DNA from 2 places in the Xanthomonas sp. NCPPB 1132 genome. Region 2 is predicted to be linked to the other one. Evidence: predicted binding sites of a transcription regulator. Region 2 holds the regulator's gene; the other holds the start of a gene.
The links. Region 2 encodes FliA, which starts transcription of late flagellar genes. Its sites were predicted from a motif close to TAAAGTTTNNCNNNCNNNGGCCGATAA; they were not measured.

Region 1 (10,895 bases), 810 kb from region 2:
TCGGCTGGCGCGGCCGGCCGACGCCATCACTCTGATCCAGATCGTCGAGGCGATGGAAGGCCCGCTGGCGATCACCGAATGCAGCCACCACGGCAGCCAGTGCAGCATCGCCCAGACCTGCGGCGTGCGCTCCAACTGGCGGCTGATCAACGACGTGGTCGCCGACGCGCTGCGCGGCGTGACCCTGGCGCAGATGCTTCACCCCCTCCCCCCCTCCGGCGATCCGAAACGGCGTCCCATCGCCGTGCGGTTCGCGACCACCTGACCTGTAGGCAGCCCCATGGCCACCGAAAACGCTGAAATCCTGGACCGGCTGGGACGTCGCTACGACGCCGGCTTCGTCACTGACATCGAATCCGATTCGTTCCTGCCCGGCCTGAACGAGGACGTCGTGCGCGCCCTGTCCGTGAAGAAGGACGAGCCGGAATGGATGACCGAATGGCGCCTGGCCGCCTACCGGCACTGGCTGAAGATGCCGATGCCGCACTGGGCCAAGCTGGACATCGCGCCGATCGACTTCCAGGCGCTGAGCTACTACTCCGCCCCCAAGGGCCCGAAGTACGCCTCGCTGGACGAGGTGCCGAAGGAGCTGCTGGACACCTACGACAAGCTCGGCGTGCCGCTGCACGAGCGCGCCAAGCTGGCCGGCGTGGCGGTGGACGCGGTGTTCGACTCGGTGTCGGTCGGCACCACCTTCCGCAAGGAGCTGGCCGAGAAGGGCGTGATCTTCTGCTCGATGTCCGAGGCGATCAAGGAACATCCGGAGCTGGTCAGGCAGTACCTGGGCAGCGTGGTGCCGGTCGGCGACAACTTCTTCGCCGCGCTCAACTCGGCGGTATTCTCCGACGGCAGCTTCGTGTTCATCCCCAAGGGCGTGCGCTGCCCGATGGAACTGAGCACCTATTTCCGCATCAACGCCGGCCACACCGGCCAGTTCGAGCGCACCCTGATCGTGTGCGAGGACAAGGCCTACGTGTCCTACCTGGAAGGCTGCACCGCGCCGATGCGCGACGAGAACCAGCTGCACGCGGCGGTGGTCGAGTTGGTGGCGCTGGAAGACGCGGAGATCAAGTACTCCACCGTGCAGAACTGGTACCCGGGCGACGAGAAAGGCCGCGGCGGCATCTACAACTTCGTGACCAAGCGCGGCGAGTGCCGCGGCGCGCGCAGCAAGATCACCTGGACCCAGGTCGAGACCGGTTCGGCGATCACCTGGAAGTACCCCTCGTGCGTGCTGCTGGGCGACGATTCGGTGGGCGAGTTCCACTCGGTGGCGCTGACCCATCACCGCCAGCAGGCCGACACCGGCACCAAGATGATCCACGTCGGCAAGCGCACCAAGAGCAAGATCGTCAGCAAGGGCATCAGCGCCGGCCGCGGGCAGAACACCTACCGCGGCCTGGTCAAGGTGGAGCGCAGCGCCGAGGGCGCGCGCAACTACACCCAGTGCGACTCGCTGCTGATCGGCAAGCAGTGCGGCGCGCACACCTTCCCGTACATCGAGGTCAAGCATCCGACCGCGACCGTCGAGCACGAGGCCACCACCTCCAAGATCAGCGACGACCAACTGTTCTATTGCCGCGCCCGCGGCATCGACCAGGAGAACGCGGTGTCGATGATCGTCGACGGTTTCTGCAAGCAGGTGTTCCGCGAATTGCCGATGGAGTTCGCGGTGGAAGCCAAGAAGCTGCTGGAAGTGTCGCTGGAAGGCTCGGTGGGCTAGCGCCCTTCCCTTCTCCCGTCGGGAGAAGGTGGCGCGAAGCGCCGGATGAGGGTACGGGCGCAGCCTCGTGCACCCAAACCCGCTAGATGCTTCGCACCGCACCCTCACCCCAACCCCTCTCCCGGCGGGAGAGGGGCTACATCAAGAATTCTGATGGACTACCCCATGCTCACCATAGAAAACCTCCACGCCTCCGTCGCCGGCAAGGACATCCTCAAGGGCCTGTCGCTGCAGGTGAAGCCCGGCGAAGTGCACGCCATCATGGGCCCCAACGGCGCCGGCAAGTCCACCCTGGGCAACGTGCTGGCCGGCCGCGACGGCTACACCGTCACCGACGGCAGCGTGCGCTTCGACGACGCCGACCTGCTCGAACTGGAGCCGGAGGAGCGCGCCGCCGCCGGCCTGTTCCTGGCCTTCCAGTACCCGGTGGAAATCCCCGGCGTGAACAACACCTACTTCCTGCGCGCCGCACTCAATGCGCAGCGCAAGGCGCGCGGCGAAGCGGAACTGGATTCGATGCAGTTCCTCAAGCTGGTCCGGCAGAAGCTGGCGGTGCTGCACCTCAAGGACGAACTGCTGCATCGCGGCGTCAACGAGGGCTTCTCCGGCGGCGAGAAGAAGCGCAACGAGATCTTCCAGTTGGCGGTGCTGGAACCGAAGCTGGCGATCCTCGACGAGACCGACAGCGGCCTGGACATCGACGCGCTCAAGACCGTGGCCGAAGGTGTCAACGCGCTGCGTTCGCCGGAGCGCGCGTTCGTGGTGATCACCCACTACCAGCGCCTGCTCGACTACATCAAGCCGGACGTGGTGCATGTGCTGGCCGACGGCCGCATCGTGCAGACCGGCGGCCCCGAACTGGCGCTGGAACTGGAAGCGCACGGCTATGCCTGGCTGAAGGAGCGCGTGGCGCCCGAGGCGGCAGTGCAATGAGCGCCCTGCTCGACTCGCTGGCCGCCGCATTCCACGGCGATAGCGCGCGCCGTGCGCCGCTGGAGCAGGCGCTGCGCGACGGCCTGCCCGGCGCGCGCAGCGAAACCTGGAAATACACCTCGCTGCGTGCGCTGGAACGGCGCAGCTTCGCCCCGGCGCCGCAGAGCGCGCCAGTGGTGGACGCCGCGCTGCTCGACGGCATCCCGGCGCCGCGCCTGGTGTTCGTCAACGGCCGCGCCAGCGATGCGCTGTCGGACCTGTCCGGCCTGCCGGCCGGGGTGGAACTGCAGCGCCTGTCGACGATCCTGCAACGCGGCGACGATGCCATGCGCTTCCTCGGCCGCCGCTTCGAGCGCAGCGACGAAGTGTTCGCCCGGCTCAACGCTGCCCTTGCCGACGAAGGCAGCGTGCTGCGGGTGGACGCCGGCGTGCGCGTGGAACTGCCGCTGCACCTGGTGTTCGTCTCCACGGCCGCAGAGGCCGACCTGGCCTGGCACCATCGCCACCTGATCGAACTGCGCCAGGACGCGGCGCTGGCCGTGGTCGAGCATCACCTGCATGCCGGCGATGCCGCGCACCTGAGCAACAGCCTGGCGCACGTGCACCTGGCCGCCGGCGCGCAACTGACCCACGCCCGCGTCCAGGACGAGGCCGCCGGCGTCACCGCACTGCTGCGTACCGACGCGGTGCTGGCGCGCGACGCGCAGTACCGGCGCGTGGACCTGGAACTGGGCGGCGCGCTGGTCCGGCACGAACTGAATGTGCGCCTGGAGGGTAACAACGCCCGGCTGGTCGCCAACGGCGTGCTGCTCGGCAACGGCCGGCGCCAGCTCGATACCCGCCTGGGCATCGAGCACATCGCCCGCGACACCGCCTGCGAACTGCTGTGGCGCGGCGTCGCCACCGGCCGCAGCCGCGTGGCCTTCCATGGTGGCATTCATATCCGCCACGGTGCCGACGGCACCGACGCGGCGCTGTCGAACAAGAACCTGCTGCTGTCCGCCGACGCCGAGATCGACACCCAGCCGGTGCTGGTGATTGATGCCGACGAGGTCAAGGCCGCGCACGGCGCCACCGTCGGCCAGCTCGATGCCAATGCGCTGTTCTACCTGCGCTCGCGCGGATTGCCGCAGGAACGCGCGCAGCAGCTGCTGACCGCCGCGTTCTGCCGCGAGCCGGTCGGCACGCTGGCGCCGGCGCTGGGCGAAGGCCTGCTGGCACGGCTGGAGCGGGCGCTCAGCGCCGCAGGCGTGGCATGAACGGGCCAGCCGCGCACACCGCCACGCCGCAGGCGCCGGACTGGGACGCGGTCCGCCGCGACTTCCCGCTGCTGATGCGGGAAGTGCACGGCAAGCCGCTGGTGTACTTCGACAACGCCAACACCGGGCAGAAGCCGCTGCAGGTAATCGCGGCGACCGACGCGTTCTATCGTCGCCACAACGCCAACGTCAGCCGCGCCGTGCACGCGCTCGGCAGCGAGGCGACCGAGGCCTACGAAGGCGCACGGACCCGGCTGGCGCGCTTCCTCAACGTGCGCGCCGACGAACTGGTGCTGTGCAGCGGCGCGACCTTCGCGCTGAACCTGGTGGCGTACTCGTGGGCGTTGCCGCGGCTGCGTGCGGGCGACACCATCCTGGTGTCGCGCATGGAGCACCACGCCAACATCGTGCCCTGGCAACTGGTCGCGCAGCGCACCGGCGCCACGGTCAAGGTCGCCGAAATCACCGCCGACGGCGCGCTGGACCTGGACGCGCTGCGCGCGGCGATGACCGCCGACGTCAAGCTGCTGGCCCTGGCCCATGTCTCGAACGTGCTGGGCACGGTCAACCCGGTGCGCGAGATCTGCCGTGAGGCGCGCAAGCGCGGCATCGTCAGCGTCATCGACGGCTCCCAGGCCGCGCCGCACCGGCCGCTGGACGTGGCCGCGATCGGCTGCGACTTCTACGCCATCACCGGCCACAAGATGTGCGGCCCGACCGGCACCGGCGCGCTGTGGGCGCGGCGCGAACACCTGCAGGCGATGCCGCCGTTCCTGGGCGGCGGTGAGATGATCAAGGAAGTCAGCTTCGACGGCACCGTGTTCAACGACCCGCCGCACAAGTTCGAGGCCGGCACCCCGAACATCGCCGGCTTCGTCGGCCTCGGCGCGGCGGTGGACTATCTGCAGGGGGTCGGGCTGCAGCACGTGGAAGCGCGCGAGGCCGAACTGCTCGCGCACCTCACCGAGGAGCTGCAGCGGATCGACGGCCTGCGCCTGTTCGGCACCGCACCGGGCAAGGCCGCGGTGGTCTCGTTCCTGATCGAGGGCGCGCACGCCCACGACCTGGCCACCCTGCTCGACCTGGAGGGCGTGGCGGTGCGTTCCGGGCAGCACTGCGCGCATCCGCTGCTGCAGTTCTACGGCGTCGCCGCCACCTGCCGCGCCTCGCTGGCGTTCTACAACACGCATGCCGAGATCGAGCGTTTCGTGGCGGCGCTGCGGAAGGTGCGGACGCTGTTGGTTTGAGCGGGGATTGGGCATTCGGGATTGGGGATTCGTAAAGCTCCGCCTTCGCCAATCCCCAATCCCCACTCCCGAATCCCGGCCGCCAGGCTTAAAATCGGCCCATGCACACGCTCACCTTCCGCACCGCCACCGTCGACGATCTCGACGCCATCGCCGCGCTGGTCACCTCGGCCTATCGTGGCGACAGCAGCCGCGTCGGCTGGACCACCGAAGCCGACCTGCTCGACGGCAACCGCATCGACCGCGAGGTGCTGCGCGCCGACATCCTGCGCCCGCGCAGCCTGGTGCTGCTGGCCGAGCGCGACGGCGTGCTGATCGCCTGCGCGCACGTCGCCGACGAGGACGGCGCCGGCTATTTCGGCATGTTCTCGGTGCAGCCGCAGGCGCAGGGCGGCGGCCTGGGCAAGACCGTGCTGGCCGAGGCCGAGCGCATCGCCTGGCAGGAGTGGCGCTTGCCGCTGATGCGGATGTCGGTCATCGACCTGCGCGAGGAACTCATCGCCTTCTACGAGCGCCGCGGCTATCGCCGCACCGGCATCAAGAAGCCGTTTCCGTACGGCGATGCGCGCTTCGGCCTGCCCAAGCGCGAAGACCTGCGCTTCGAGGTGCTGGAGAAGCCGCTGGGCGGTGCCGCATGAGCGAGACCTGGACCTTCGTCTGCGCCGACGGCGAACTGCTGCCGGGCGAAATGAAGACGGTGTGGGACGAGGTGACCGATACGCCGATCGTGGTGTTCAACTTCGACGGCCAGTTCTATGCGCTGGAAGACCGCTGCAGCCACGAGGACTACGAGCTGTCGCCCGGCACCTTCGACCCTGCTGCCGGCAGCATCGAGTGCGTGCTGCATGGCGCCCGCTTCGACGTGCGCGACGGCCGCGCCCTGTGCGCGCCGGCCTACGGCCCGGTGCCGAAGTTTCCGGTGAAGTCCGAACACGGCGGGCTGTGGACCCGCGACGACCGCGGCTGAGGCCGCCCCACTCCGCCGCAAGACGCACTTTGCCGCGCCCCTGGCGATAGCGTGACGCAGCATGCTCCTGCGCCTTGAACGCGCGTCGACACGGCCTTGATCCCAATCGCATCCTCACGGCGCGTGCACTTGCCGTGTGCATGCGCACGCGTGAGACATCCACAACTGAGATGGAAAGAGCATCTCGATCAATCCGATTAAAGATCCCGATGCCCTCGCCGTTAATGGGAAACGAGGTAGACGAATATGCAATTGCGTCACGATTGCGTGAAATATTCGTTGCATTTCGTATCAAAACAAGTGCCGCGACCATCCCTGGTACTCCCATCCCTCTTGCTAGGACCAGAGCATGACCGCTCTTCTGCATCGCTATAACGTTTCCCGGCGCCTCTCCTTCGCCTTCGGCCTGCTCATCCTGCTGTCCTGCGGGCTGGTGGTCGGCGGCCTGGTCACCCTGTCGCAGGCGCGCAGCCAGTTGGACACCGTCGCCCACCGCACCGTGTCCAGCATCGTCTATACCAACGAAATGCTCGATGCCAGTTCGGACATCGGCATCCAGTTGCGCAACATCGTGCTGCCGACCACGCAGGAGGAAAACATCGCCTTCGCCAAGATCATGGTGACGGAACTGCGCCGTTATCGCGAATACTGCACCAAGCTGTTCGCCATTCCCGCCACCAGCGCGCGCGATCGCGCCTTGCGCGAGCAGATGAACCGGACCTACGCGCAGGCGAGCGAGGTCAACCAGCAAGTGCTGGAACTGGGCCTGACCTACAAGTCCGACGACGCGATGAAGGTGCTGCTGCAGCAGGCCGCGCCGGCGACTCAGCGTTGGCGCGAGGCGATCAGCGCCTACGCCAGTTGGCAACGCAACAACGGCGAACAGGCCTACGCCGATGCGACCGCGGTGATGGCGCGCGGTCGCTTCCTGCTGATCGCTGGCGGCTTGGCAGTGGTGCTGGTCAGCAGCCTGCTGGCCTGGACGATCACCCGCAGCCTCACCGTGCCGCTGGCCCGCGCCACCCGCGCCGCCGAAGCCATCGCCGAGGGCCGCCTCGATAACGACGTGGCCACAGACGCGCGCGACGAACCCGGCCGCCTGCTGCTCGCGATGGGCCGCATGCAGACCCAGTTGCAGCGCTTCTCCCGCGAAACCGCGCTGATGATCGAGCTGCATGCCGACAAGGACATCAGCCACCGTATGCCGCAGGACTTCCCGGGCGTGTACGGCGAGCTGAGCAAGGGCATCAACACCATGATGTTCGAGCACCTGGACGCCATCGTCGAGGCCGTGGAGATCCTCAACGAGTACGCCAACGGCGACCTGCGCCGCGACGCGCGTCGCCTGCCCGGCAGCCGCGCGGTGCTGCACGAGTCGATGGATGCGGCCAAGGCCAGCCTGCTGGCGATCAATACCGAGATCAAGCGCCTGGCCGCGTCGGCCGCGGCCGGCGACTTCAGCACGCGCGGCGATGCCGCGCGCTTCCAGCACGACTTCCGCCTGATGGTGCAGGACCTCAACGCCATGATGGAGGTCAGCGACGTCAATCTGGGCAAGCTGTCGGCGTTGCTGCAGTCCATCGCCGCCGGCGACCTCACCACCCGCATGCATGGCGACTTCCACGGCGTGTTCGCACGGATGCGCGAGGACGCCAACGCCACCACCGACCAGTTGACCGGCATCGTCGCGCGCATCCAGACCGCCGCCAGCAGCATCAGCGCCGCCGCCGGGGAGATCGCCAGCGGCAACGACGACCTGTCGCGCCGCACCGAACAGCAGGCCGCCAGCCTGGAGGAAACCGCCGCGTCGATGGAAGAGCTGACCTCCACCGTCCGCCAGAACGCCGAGCATGCACGCCAGGCCAACCAGTTGGCGGTCGGTGCGGCCTCGGTGGCCTCGCAGGGCGGCGACGTGGTCGGCCAGGTCGTGCAGACCATGAGCGGCATCGAGGCGTCCTCCAAGAAGATTGCCGACATCATCTCGGTGATCGACGGCATCGCGTTCCAGACCAACATCCTGGCGCTCAACGCCGCGGTGGAAGCCGCCCGTGCCGGCGAGCAGGGCCGCGGCTTCGCAGTGGTCGCCAGCGAAGTGCGCACGCTGGCGCAACGCTCGGCCAACGCCGCCAAGGAGATCAAGGACCTCATCGATGACTCGGTCACCCGCGTCGCCGAGGGCTCGGCCCTGGTCGACCAGGCCGGCAAGACCATGCACGAGATCGTGTCGTCGGTGCAGCGCGTCACCGACATCATGGGCGAGATTTCCGCCGCTTCGCAGGAGCAGTCGGCCGGCATCGAGCAGGTCAACCAGACCGTGACCCAGATGGACGAGGCCACCCAGCAGAATGCGGCGCTGGTGGAGGAAGCCACGGCCGCCGCGCGCGCGATGGAAGAGCAGGCGGGCCAGCTGACCCAGGCGGTGGCGCTGTTCAAGATCGAGGCCGGCGGCAACGCATCGCCGGGCATGGCGCGCACCGTGCTGCGCAGCCGAGCGCACACCGAGGCGCTCGAACCCGCGGCCTGAGTGGTGTCTCGGCATGGCCTGCGGCGCGTACGATCGGCGCGCCCCAGGCCATCCGCGCGACATGCGCTGGCGCCGACACCTGGCGGCGCCGGAGCCGGCTGCGGCACACTGTGCGCCTCCCCCTTGCGAGCGCGCCCATGAAGATCGTCGAAGTCCGCCACCCGCTGGTACAGCACAAGATCGGCCTGTTGCGCGACGCGGCGCTGAGCACCAAGGGCTTCCGCGAACTGGTCACCGAGCTGGGCACCCTGCTCGGCTACGAGGCCACCGCCGACCTGGAGACCGAGACCCACACCATGGACGGCTGGGCCGGCCCGACCCAGGTGCAGCGCATCGCCGGCGCCAAGATCACCCTGGTGCCGATCCTGCGTGCCGGGCTGGGCATGCTGCCGGGGGTGCTGGCGCTGATTCCAGCGGCGCGGGTCAGCGTAGTCGGCCTGCAGCGCGACGAGGAAACGCTGCAACCGGTGCCCTACTTCGAACGCCTCACCGGCCGCCTTGAAGAACGCGACGCATTGATCCTGGATCCGATGCTGGCCACCGGCGGCACCCTGATCGCCACCGTGGACATGCTCAAGCGCGCCGGCGCGCGGCGGATCAAGGGCATCTTCCTGGTCGCCGCGCCGGAAGGCCTGCAGGCGCTGGAAGCGGCGCATCCGGACGTGGAGGTGTATACCGCCGCCATCGACGAACGGCTCAACGACAAGGGCTACATCCTGCCGGGCCTGGGCGACGCCGGCGACCGCATCTTCGGCACCCGCCTGGGCTGAGCGGCGCCACGGCGCCGGTGGTGGATCAGCGCTGCAGCACCTGCAGCGCGGCGCTGACGTACACCAGCGGCGCATTCCAGTTGATCGCCACTTCGTTGGTGGCGTAGCTGCATTCCTTGTCCAGGTACGACAGCGCCGGCAGCGACGACGTGTAGGCGTGCTTGCACGCGTCGGCGTCCTGCTGCCCCGGCTGCGGACCGCCGACCAGCCATCCCGGCACCGGCGTGGCCACGCCGTCGGCGATGGAGATGCGATGGTGGATGTGCATCGGCGAGCGCGCGCCGATGCCGGTGACGAAGGACAGGCCCAACGGATTGCGGCCGAGCACGTAGTCCAGCTGCGACTGCGCGGCCTGCAGGTATTCGGGCTTGTGCTGCAACTGGTAGGCCTGCAGCAGCATCATCGCCTGGTTCAGCGCGGTGGCGTTGCTGCCCCAGTGGAAGTCGGCGTCGCGCATGGTCACGCGCCAGGCCGAGCCCTGCCACACCTGCACCAGGTGATCGGCCAGGCCCTCGATCTCGTCGGCGATGCGCGCCTGGTCGGCGCGCGGGGTCAGCCGCGCGCGGTGCTGCGCCAGCGACATCCAGGCCAGCCCGCCGACCTGGCGCCAGTCGGGCACGCTGGCCGGGACCTTGCGTGCCATCGCCGCCTCGTAGAACGCGTCGTCGGCGGTGGCCAGGTACAGCTCGGTGGCGGCCCAGGCGAACTCGTCGTCGAACTCGGTGTCGTCGTAGGCGCCGGTGTGCACGTCGTCCGGCTGCCGGTAGGCCACGTCCGGATGCGCCTGCGCCCAGGCCCACGCGCGCCGCGACGCCTCCAGCATGCGCTTGGAGATGCCGCCGAACTGCGCGTCGTACGGTGCGTAGATGCGGCTGGCCTGGGCCATCACCGCGGCGAAGTCGAGCGTGGCCGCGGTGCTCTTCTGCACCACGTAGCGCGGCGCGCGCGCCTGGTCCGGCATCTGCATGCCGACGAAGTCCAGGTTGGTCAGCTTGTGGTACACGCCGCCGTCGTGCGGATCCTGCATCGCCAGCAGCCACTGCAGGTTCCAGTCGACCTCACGCAGGATGTCCGGCACGTCGCCGCCGCTGTTGGGAATGCCTTCGGGATGCGTGCTGAAGTAGGTGGGGAACTGCTCGTAGGCGGCCAGCAGCGTGTACACGGTAATGCCGGAGCTGACCACGTACTTGTTGTAGTCGCCGGCGTCGTACCAGCCCTTGGGCGCGGCGATCACGGTGCCGGCCGGGCGCTCGGGCGAGGCCGCCGAGACATGCACCAGCACGTGGTCGTCCGGGTGGCCGGCAGCGCGCGCGTGGCGGCCGGCGTAGGTGCCGTCCAGTGCGGTGCTGGCGCGGTTGTAGTAGTAGGCCTTGAGCGCGGCGCGCGACAGCGCGTTGTAGGCGTCTTCGCCGATGGCGAAGCTGTCCGACGGCGGCAGGCCGTCGACCTGCAGGCGGTAGCGGCCCGGCGTG
Region 2 (10,895 bases):
CCTGGACCCCGATCCGGTTGGTCGCGGACGGCGCGCCGGCGCAGCCGGTGCTCAGCAAGCTGCTGGTCCTGGACGACGGCCAGGCCTGGGCCAGCCTGTACGGACCGGGCGCATGGCAAGGCCGGCTGGACGGCGACACGCTGCACCTGCGCCCGGCCGACGTGCAGTTGAGCGGCCTGCAGATCTACAGCCTGCGCCACACCCGCAACGGCTGGATCTGGATCAGCCACAACCAGGGCGTGGACGTCTATGACGGACGCGCCTGGGCGCGGCTGACCCAGGCGCAGGGCCTGCTCTGGAACGACATGTCCGAGTCGGCCTTCCTGGAGGACCACGACGGGTCGGTGTGGCTGGGCAGCAGCCGTGGCCTCACCCATCTGCTGAATCCGGCGCGGCTGTTCCCGGCGCAGCCGCCGCGGTTGGTGCTCAAGGAATTCAGCCGCGGCGGCGTGCCCGTCGGCGCCGGCACGCGCCTGCGCTGGAGCGAGGACCCCCTGCATATCGCGGTCGGCTCGCCGGACCTGTACGACGAACGCAACCGCATCAGCTTCCGTTATCGCTTCGAGGGCGCGCATACCCGCTGGCTGCACACGCCCAACTTCGAATTCGAGCAACCGCCGCTGGCACCGGGCGACTACGTGCTGGAGGTGCAGTTGCTGGACGCATACCGGCGCAGCGCCTCGGCGCCGCTGCGGGTGGCGTTCTCGGTGGCGCCGGTGTGGTGGCGCAGTCAGCCGATGCTGGTGCTGTACCTGTTGCTGGGCGGCGGCCTGGTGGTGGCGCTGCTGCTGTGGCGCGAACGCCGCCTGCACCAGCGCCAGCGCGAACTGGCCGACCTGGTGGCGCGGCGCACAGAGGAACTGGAACACGACAAGCGCGAACTGGAGATCGCCCGCGCGGCGCTGGCGGTGAAGGCCTCGCACGACGCGCTCACCGGCCTGCTCAACCGCGCCGGCATCCTCGAGGCGCTGGCCGCGCAGATGCGCCGCAGCGACGCCGAACAGACACCGCTGGCCGTGGCGATGATCGACCTCGACCACTTCAAGCGGATCAACGACGAGCATGGCCATCTGGTCGGCGACGCGGTGCTGATCGAGGTGGCGCGGCGCCTGGGCGCCAATCTGCGCGACGCCGACCTGGTCGGCCGCTACGGCGGCGAGGAACTGCTGGCGGTGATGCCCGGATTGCCGACGAACTGCGGCGACCGGCTGCAGGCCTTGCGCACCATCATCGCCGAGCAGCCGCTGCGCATCGGCGAGCGGCAGTTGGCGATCACCGCCTCGATCGGCGTGGCCTGGTACCGGCCCGGCGAACCGCTGCAGCAGTTGCTGGCGCGCGCCGACGCCGCCCTCTACCAGGCCAAGCGCCTGGGCCGCGACCGGGTGGAGTTGCAGCCGGCCTAGCTGACGCCGAGCGCCGCGCCGCGGCGGCGCCCGGCCTCGCTCCCGGGACCGGCACGGTCCTTGCAGTGCGCAGGGTCGATCCTGGCCGAGCGCACCCCCGATGTCCGAGAGCGAAGAAGGCGCAGAGCGCACAGAACAGCCAACAGACAAACGCCTGCGCGAAGCCCGCGAGCAGGGCAACATCCCGCATTCGCGCGAGCTGGCGACGGCCGCGGTGTTCAGCGCCGGCGTCTTCGCCCTGATGGGCCTGTCCACCTCCATGACCGCCGGGGCGGTGGCCTGGCTGAAACAGGCGCTGCGCCCGGACCTGTCGATGCGCGAGCATCCGGAGGCGATGTTCGGCCATTTCGGCGACCTGCTGCTGAACCTGCTCTGGGTGGTGCTGCCGCTGGTCGGCATCTGCCTGGCGGCCAGCTTCGCCGCGCCGGTGCTGATGGGCACCCTGCGCTTCTCCGGCCAGGCGCTGATCCCCAAGTTCGACCGGCTCAACCCGATGAACGGGCTCAGCCGCATGTACGGCGCCGAGACCATCGTCGAGCTGCTCAAGTCGATCCTGCGCATGGGCTTCGTCGGCGGCGCCGCGATGCTGTGTCTGTGGGGCAGCACCGACTTCCTGCGCGGCCTGCTGCTGCAGCCGCTGGAACAGGCCATCGGCCACGGCCTGGGCTTCACCCTGCGGCTGCTGCTGTACACCGCCGGCGCACTGGCGCTGCTGGCGGCAATCGATGCGCCCTATCAGAAATGGAATTACATCCGCAAATTGAAGATGACCCGGGAGGAAGTGCGCCGGGAAATGAAGGAAAGCGACGGCAGCCCCGAGGTCAAGGGCCGTATCCGCCAGATGCAGATGCAGATGTCGCAGCGGCGGATGATGGAAGCCGTGCCCAAGGCCGACGTGGTGGTGGTCAACCCCACCCACTACGCGGTGGCGCTGAAGTACGAGAGCGGGCGCATGCGCGCCCCCACCGTGGTCGCCAAGGGCGTGGACGAGATCGCCTTCCGCATCCGCGAGGTCGGCGAGCAGCACCGCGTGGCGGTGATCTCGGCCCCACCTTTGGCACGCGCCTTGTATAGGGAAGGCCAACTCGGCAAGGAAATTCCCGTGAGACTGTATTCCGCGGTGGCGCAGGTCCTCTCGTACGTCTACCAGCTGCGCGCCTGGCGCAGCGGGCCGATGCCGCCGTTGCCGCCGTTGGAAGTGGATGAATTCGCCCCGGGGAGCCAGCCATGAGCCAGCCTGCCGCGCAGATGAACACGCGCAAAGTGATGGACATGATCAAGCACGGGCTCGGCGCCCCGGTGATCGTGTTGCTGATGCTGGCGATGGTGGTGGTGCCGCTGGCCGCCCCGGTGCTGGACGCCCTGTTCACCTTCAACATCGCCATCTCGCTGATGGTGCTGCTGGCGGTGGTGTACGTGAAGCGGCCGCTGGAGTTCAGCATCTTCCCGATCGTGCTGCTGATGACCACGATGCTGCGCCTGGCGCTGAACGTGGCCTCCACCCGCGTGATCCTGATCAACGGCCAGGGCGGCCACGGCGCGGCCGGCAAGGTGATCGAGGCCTTCGGCGAATTCGTGATCGGCGGCAACTATGCGGTCGGCATCGTGGTGTTCGCGATCCTCACCATCATCAACTTCGTGGTCATCACCAAGGGCGCCGGACGCGTGTCGGAAGTGACCGCGCGCTTCATCCTCGACGCCATGCCCGGCAAGCAGATGGCGATCGACGCCGACCTCAACGCCGGCCTGCTGACCCGCGAGGAAGCCAAGGCCCGCCGCGAGGAAGTGCGCGAGGAAGCGGACTTCTACGGCTCGATGGACGGCGCCAGCAAGTTCATCCGCGGCGACGCCATCGCCGGCATCCTGATCCTGTTCATCAACCTGATCGGCGGCATGGCGGTCGGCGTCCTGCAGCACGGCATGCCGGTGGCGCAGGCCGCCTCCACCTACACCCTGCTGTCGATCGGCGACGGCCTGGTCGCGCAGCTGCCGGCACTGCTGGTGTCCTCGGCGGTGGCGATGCTGGTCACCCGTGCCTCGCGTTCGCAGGACATGGGCGCCTCGATGATGGGCCAGGTGTTCGGCCAGCATAAGGCGCTGGCGGTGGCCGCGGCGATCCTGGGCCTGGTCGGCCTGATCCCGGGCATGCCCAACGTCGCTTTCTTGACGCTGGCGCTGATCCTGGGCGTGCTGGCCTGGAAGATGTGGAAGCGCAGCCTGCAGCCGACCCCGGCCGCCGCCGAGGCGGCGCCGCAGGCTGCGGCCGCGGCCCAGGCCAACGCCGAACTGGGCTGGGACGAACTGCGCCCGATCGACCCGCTGGGCCTGGAAGTGGGCTACCGGCTGATCCCGCTGGTGGACAAGGCCCAGGGCGGCGAGTTGATGGCGCGGATCAAGGGCGTGCGCCGCAAGCTGACCCAGGACATCGGCTTCCTGGTGCCGCCGGTGCACATCCGCGACAACCTGGAACTGCCGGCCAACGCCTACCGCCTGCTGGTGCATGGCGTGCCGGTGGCCACCGCCGACATCCACCCGGACCGCGAACTGGCGCTGGACCCGGGCGGCGCGCTGGGCAAGATCGACGGCATTCCCGGCAAGGACCCGGCGTTCGGCCTGGATGCGATCTGGATCCAGCCGCACCTGCGCGCCCAGGCCGAGACCATGGGCTACACCGTGGTCGACCCGGCCACGGTGATCGCCACCCACCTTTCGCACCTGATCCGCGAGCACGCCCCGGAACTGCTCGGCCACGAGGAAGTGCAGCAGCTGCTGGCGACCCTGGCCAAGAGCGCGCCCAAGCTGGTCGAGGACCTCACCCCCAAGGCGCTGCCGCTGTCGGTGGTGGTGCGGGTGCTGCAGAACCTGCTGATCGAGAAGATCCCGGTGCGGCAGCTGCGCAAGATCGTCGAGGCCCTGGTCGAGCACGCCCCACAGAGTCAGGAACCCGGCGCGCTCACCGCCGCGGTGCGCAACGCCCTGGGCCGGTTCATCGTCCAGGAGATCGCCGGCATGGCCCCGGAACTGCCGGTGTTCACCCTGGCCCCGCAATTGGAACGTGTCTTGCAGGACTCTACCCAGGGCAACGGCGCGGCGCTGGAACCCGGACTGGCCGAGCGCTTGCACCAAAGTCTGGCGGACTGCGTGAGCAAGCAGGAGGCGCGCAACGAACCGGCCGTGGTGCTGGTCCCGGCGCAGGTCCGCGCCGCCCTCGCCCGCCTGGTCCGCCACAGCGTCCCCGCGCTGTCGGTCCTGTCCTACAGCGAAGTGCCGGAGGACAAGCGGCTGAAGCTGGTGGGGACGATCAGTTGAGATGACGGGAATCGGGAACAGGGAATGGGGAATCGCACCCTTGCCCCGGCAGCGGAGAGAGCAATGAACACGATCACGAAAAACCAGACACGACACCGCGGCCCGCCACGTATCGGCACCGATCACGCATCCATTCCCCATTCCCCATTCCCCATTCCCGGCTCCCACCCATGAAGATCAAACGCTTTGTCGCCCCCGACATGCGCACCGCCTTCCGGATGGTGCGCGACGAGCACGGGCCGGATGCGGTGATCCTGTCCAATCGGCGTACCGACGAGGGCATCGAGATCGTCGCCGCCAGCAACTACGACGAGGCCCTGGTGCAGCGGGCGCTGGATGCGGTGCGCCCGGACGAGGCGCCGCGCGCCGCGGCCGCGCAGGCAGCGGCCGCTCCCGCCCCGCGCGCTGCACGGAGCGACAGCGCCGCCGCCAGCCCGGCGATGGCGATGATGGCCGCGATCAGCGAGCGCCGCGGCAGTGCCGCGCCGGCCGCTCCCGCCGCACGGCCGCTGACCCAGCCGGCCGCCCTGGCCGCCTCGGCGATGCCCGCCGCGGCCGCCCCGGCTGCCGCCGCACGCCAGGCCGCCCCGGCCAAGGCCGCGGCACCGGTCACCGGCCGCGCCGACTTCAGCATCCCCGAGGACGTGTTCCGCAACGCCCCGATCAGCGTACCCATGCCCAGCCCGTTCGCCGCCGCAACCCCGGCCCCGGCCCCGGCCGCGGAGGCCATGCCGGCCTGGCGCGACGACGTCGCCGCGGTGGCGCTGACCCCGCTGGCGAGCCCGAGCACGGCTCCGGCCCCGGCCGCGCCGAGCGTGGCCAAGGCCGACGCGCCGGCCGCTGCCGGAATCCCGGCGGCCGCCACGCTGGCGGCGGTGCCGACCTTCCCCGCCCCGCAGAACGACGAACAATTGACGCAGCTGCGCGACGAACTGGCGCTGATGCGGCAGATGATCGAGCGCGAGATGAACCGCCTCACCGACGAGCGCCTGCGCGGCTCGCCGGTGCGCGCCCAGGCGCTGGAGCTGATGGACGACTACGGCTTCGACAGCGGCATCACCCGCGACGTGGTCATGCAGATCCCCGCCGACCTGGAGCTGCACCGCGGCCGCGGGCTGATGCTGGGCCTGCTCTCCAAGCGCCTGCCGATCGCCGCGCTGGACCCGCTCGAGGAAGGCGGCGTGATCGCCCTGATCGGCCCGACCGGCGCCGGCAAGACCACCACCATCGCCAAGCTGGCCTCGCGCTTCCTGGAGCGCCATGCCGCCCGCGACGTGGCCCTGGTCACCACCGACACCATCCGCGTCGGCGGCCGCGAACAGTTGCACAGCTACGGCCGCCAGCTCGGCATCGCCGTACACGAGGCCGACAGCGACGCCGCGCTGCAGCAGCTGCTGGAGCGGCTGGCCGACTACAAGCTGGTGCTGATCGACACCGCCGGCATGGGCCAGCGCGACCGCGCCCTGGCTGCCCAGCTGCACTGGCTGCGCGCCTCGCGGGTGGTCCGATCCTTACTGGTACTCCCCGCCAACGCCCATTTCTCCGACCTGGACGAGGTGGTGCGCCGGTTCGCCGGCGCCGACCCACAGGGGGTCATCATGACCAAGTTGGACGAGACCGGGCGGTTCGGCAGTGCCTTGTCGGTGGTCGTGGACCACCGCCTCCCCATCACCTGGGTGACCGATGGACAGCGTGTGCCGGACGACCTGCACCGCGCCAACGCCGCCAGCCTGGTATTGCGCCTTGAAGATTTGCGGCGCGCTGCCGATAAGCCCTGTACTCCGGAGCAGACCCATGCCGTCGCGTGACTACGTCAATCTGACCAATGCCTTCCCCCTGTCGGCGACGCGCAGCGAACCGCTGGGTCCGGTGCGCACCATCGCCGTGACCGGCGGCAAGGGCGGCGTGGGCAAGACCAACATCTCGGTGAACCTGTCCATGGCGCTGGCCGACATGGGCAAGCGCACCCTGCTGCTGGACGCCGACCTGGGCCTGGCCAATGTCGACGTGCTGCTGGGGCTGACCCCCAAGTTCACCGTGGCCGACCTGGTGGCCGGGCGCTGCACCCTGGAAGAGGTGCTGATCGACATGCCCAACGGGCTGATGGTGGTGCCCGCCGCCTCCGGCCGCCGCTACATGGCCGAGCTGCCGCCGGCCCAGCACGTGGGCCTGGTCAACGTGTTCTCGGAACTGCAGCGCGAGCTGGACGTAATGATCGTCGACACCGCCGCCGGCATCACCGACAGCGTGCTGACCTTCTGCCAGGCCGCGCAGGACGCGGTGGTGGTGGTCTGCGACGAGCCGGCCTCGATCACCGACGCCTACGCCCTGATCAAGGTCCTCTCGCGCGAGCGCGGGGTGGACCGGGTGCAGATCGTCGCCAACATGGTCCGCGACCTCAACGAAGGCCGCCTGCTGTACGACAAGCTCAGCCGGGTCTGCGAGAAGTTCCTCGGCGATGTGTCGCTGAACTACCTGGGCTGCGTGCCGCAGGACGACTGGCTGCGCCTGTCGGTGCAGCGCCAGCAGCCGGTGGTCAAGGCCTACCCGTCCAGCCCGTCGGCGCAGGCGATCTCCGAGATCGCCCGGCGCACCGCGCGCTGGCAGGCGCCGACCGCCCCGCGCGGCAACGTCGAGTTCTTCGTCGAACGCATCATCCAGCGCGGGGTGGCCGCATGAACGCCGCCGCCCACTACCGCGCCGTCCAGCGCAACAGCGCCAACGACTACATCACCCAGCACTCGGACCTGGTCCGGCGCATCGCCCACCACCTGGCGGCGCGGCTGCCGGCCAGCGTCGAGATCGACGATCTGATCCAGGCCGGCATGATCGGCCTGATCGAGGCCTCGCGCAGCTACGACGCCGAACAGGGCGCCTCGTTCGAGACCTACGCCTCGATCCGCATCCGCGGCGCGATGATCGACGAGATCCGCCGTGGCGACTGGGTGCCGCGCTCGGTGCACCGCCGCGCCCGCGACGCCGCCTCGGCGATCCGCAAGATCGAACAGAGCACCGGCCGCGCCGCCGCCGCCAACGAAGTGGCCGCGGCGATGGACATGCCGCTTCCCGAATACCTGCGTTTGATGGAAGATGCCGCCCGCGGCCAGGTGCTGAGCCTGGAGTCGCGCATCGAGGACCATGGCGAGCTGGATACCATCGCCAAGGGCGGACCCAATCCGCAGCAGATGCTCGAGCGCAGCGAATTCGGCCGCGAGCTGGGCAAGGCGATCGCGCAGTTGCCCGAACGCGAGCAGTTGGTGCTGTCGCTGTACTACGAGCAGGAATTGAACCTCAAGGAAATCGGCGCGGTGCTCGGGGTCAGCGAGTCGCGCGTGTGTCAGATCCATGGCCAGGCCACGGTACGGTTGCGCGGACGCCTGAAGGCGTTCGAGGTCGCCGATGCCGGTCTGGAAGACGAAGAATAGGAACCCTCAGGAGTCAGTGGTGAACAAGAACATGCGGATTTTGATCGTGGACGATTTCTCGACGATGCGACGCATCGTCAAGAATCTGCTCGGCGATCTGGGCTTCACCAATACCGCCGAGGCCGAAGACGGCAACAGCGCCCTGGCCGCGCTGCGCTCGGCGCCGTTCGAGTTCGTGGTCACCGACTGGAACATGCCGGGCATGACCGGCATCGATCTGCTGCGCAACATCCGCGCCGACGACAAGCTCAAGCACCTGCCGGTGCTGATGGTCACCGCCGAGGCCAAGCGCGAGCAGATCATCGAGGCCGCGCAGTGCGGCGTGAACGGCTACATCATCAAGCCGTTCACCGCGCAGACGCTGCAGGAGAAGCTGGGCAAGATCTTCGAACGCCTGGGAGCGACCGCCTAAATGGAAGCCACCGCCGAACGTACCGCCCTGATCGAACGCCTGCAAGGCGCGCTGGACGCGCTGGAAAACGGCGACGAGGCCGGCTGGCGCAGGGAGATCGACACCCTCGCCGCCTGGCGCACGCGGCCGATGATGCAGGGCCTGAGCCGGCTCGCGCGCGATCTTGGGCAGGCGCTCGGCGAACTGCCGGTGGTGCCCAGCGAGGCCGGCGAGCTGGACGACGCCTGCTCGCGCCTGGACCACGTGGTGGAGATGACCGAACAGGCCAGCCACCGCACCCTGGACCTGGCCGAGGAATGCCGTGCGCTGGCCGACCAGCTCGCCGCCGGCGGCCTCAGCGGCGACCAGGGCGAGATCCTCGACAAGATCCGCCACAACCTCACCGAAATGGCCCTGGCGCAGAGCTTCCAGGACCTGACCGGGCAGATCATCCGCCGCGTTGCCGGCATCGTGCGCCGCGTGCACGAGGGCTTCGGCGCGTTGGGTCTGCCGCCGAAGGAAGAAAACAGGAAGGCCGACGGCAGCCTGGCCGGCCCGGCCCTGCCCGGCCTGGACCGCCACGGCGTGTCGCAGCACGACGCCGACGACCTGCTGTCCGGACTAGGACTGTAACTTTATGAGCGCCGTACCCGACGACATCGCTGCCGACTTCATCATCGAGGCCCAGGAAATCCTGGACCGGCTCGGCGAGCAGTTGGTGTCGCTGGAGCAGGCGCCCGAGGACAGCGGCCAGCTCAACGCCGTGTTCCGCGGTTTCCACACGCTCAAGGGCGGCGCCGGCTTCCTGGCGATCAACGCCATGGTCGAGCTGTGCCACGCCGCGGAGGAAACCCTGGGCATGGCCCGCGCCGGCCAGGCCACCCTGCAGGCGCGGCACTTCGACGCCGCCCAGCAGTCGCTGGACTACCTGCAGTCGATGCTCGACGCCTTCGGCAGCGGCCAGGAGCCGCCGCGCGCGCCGCCGGAGCTGATCGCGCAGTTCGACGCGCACGGCGACGCCGCGCCGGCACCGGCACCGGCCAAGAGCGCCGCGCCGGCGCCCGCCGTAGCAGCGGCCGCCATCCCGGCCACCGCCGCGGCTGCGGGAGACCTGATCAGCGACGACGAATTCGAGGCGCTGCTGGACCAGTTGCACGGCGATGCGCCGCCGGCGGCCACGCCGCAGGCGCTGCAGCCGGCGCCGCGTGCGCCCAGCGCCGCGCCCAAGGCCGCGGCCGCCCCGGCCAAGGCCGCCGAGCCCGAGCACACCGTGCGCGTGGACACCAAGCGCCTGGACGCGATCGTCAACCTGATCGGCGAACTGGTGCTCTCGCGCAACCGTCTCAAGACCCTGCGCGTGCGCCTGCGCGACGAGGAACTGGACCGCGCGGTCAGCAGCCTGGACATCGCCACCGCGCGCCTGCAGTCGGCGGTGATGCGCACGCGCATGCAGCCGGTCGGCAAGGTGTTCTCGCGCTTCCCCAAGGTGGCGCGCGACGTCGCCCGCTCGCTCAACAAGGAAGTGGAGCTTGAGCTGATCGGCGCCGACACCGAACTGGACCGCAACCTGGTCGAGGCGCTGGCCGATCCGCTGGTGCACCTGGTGCGCAACGCGATCGACCACGGCATCGAAGCCCCGGCCCTGCGCGAAGCCACCGGCAAGCCGCGCGGCGGCCATGTGCGCCTGTCGGCGCAGCAGGAAGGCGACTACGTCAGCATCGAGGTGCAGGACGACGGCGCCGGCATCGACCCGGAACGGCTGCGCGCCAAGGCCCGCGAGAAGGGCCTGATCGACCCCGAGGCCGCCGCCCGCCTGACCACCGAGGAATGTCTGCACCTGGTGTTCCTGCCCGGCTTCTCGACCAAGTCCGAGGTCACCGACATCTCCGGCCGCGGCGTCGGCATGGACGTGGTGCAATCGCGCATCCGCGAACTCAGCGGGCAGATCCAGATCCAGTCGGAACTGGGCCGCGGCAGCCGCTTCCTGATCCGCGTGCCGCTGACCCTGGCGATCCTGCCGACCCTGCTGGTGCAGGCCGGCGACACCGTCTATGCGCTGCCGCTGGCGCGCGTGGTGGAAGTGCTGCATGCCCCGCGCCGCTCGCTGGGCTGGTTCGACGGCCGCGCCGTACTCGACCGGCAGTCGCACACCCTGCCGCTGGTGGACCTGCGCCAGTGGCTCAACATCGACGCCCCGCAACTGCCGCTGCTCACCGTGGTGGTGCTGCAGGCCGGCGAATCGCGCATGGGCCTGGTCGTGGACCAGGTCCGCGGCCGCGAGGAAGTGGTGATCAAGCCGCTGCCGCGCTCCCTGCGCGGCCTGCCCGGCTACGCCGGCGCCACCCTCATCGGCGACGGCCGCCTGGC

Region 1: the regulator FliA is predicted to act here: its motif matches at 6,328-6,354, upstream of AC1G9L_RS14225 (methyl-accepting chemotaxis protein).

The regions. Positions count from the first base shown of each region.
Region 1 is NZ_CM152819.1:3,320,215-3,331,109, forward strand. Features, by position in the region: gene AC1G9L_RS14190 (SUF system Fe-S cluster assembly regulator) at 1-265, shown strand, start outside; gene sufB (Fe-S cluster assembly protein SufB) at 281-1,723, shown strand; gene sufC (Fe-S cluster assembly ATPase SufC) at 1,889-2,656, shown strand; gene sufD (Fe-S cluster assembly protein SufD) at 2,653-3,915, shown strand; gene AC1G9L_RS14210 (SufS family cysteine desulfurase) at 3,912-5,162, shown strand; gene AC1G9L_RS14215 (GNAT family N-acetyltransferase) at 5,264-5,800, shown strand; gene AC1G9L_RS14220 (non-heme iron oxygenase ferredoxin subunit) at 5,797-6,129, shown strand; gene AC1G9L_RS14225 (methyl-accepting chemotaxis protein) at 6,479-8,653, shown strand; gene upp (uracil phosphoribosyltransferase) at 8,791-9,423, shown strand; gene AC1G9L_RS14235 (glycoside hydrolase family 9 protein) at 9,449-10,895, opposite strand, start outside.
Region 2 is NZ_CM152819.1:2,506,877-2,517,771, reverse strand. Features, by position in the region: gene AC1G9L_RS10630 (ligand-binding sensor domain-containing diguanylate cyclase) at 1-1,403, shown strand, start outside; gene flhB (flagellar biosynthesis protein FlhB) at 1,504-2,634, shown strand; gene flhA (flagellar biosynthesis protein FlhA) at 2,652-4,712, shown strand; gene flhF (flagellar biosynthesis GTPase FlhF) at 4,883-6,520, shown strand; gene AC1G9L_RS10610 (MinD/ParA family ATP-binding protein) at 6,507-7,391, shown strand; gene AC1G9L_RS10605 (RNA polymerase sigma factor FliA) at 7,388-8,137, shown strand; gene cheY (chemotaxis response regulator CheY) at 8,157-8,549, shown strand; gene AC1G9L_RS10595 (protein phosphatase CheZ) at 8,550-9,161, shown strand; gene AC1G9L_RS10590 (chemotaxis protein CheA) at 9,166-10,895, shown strand, end outside.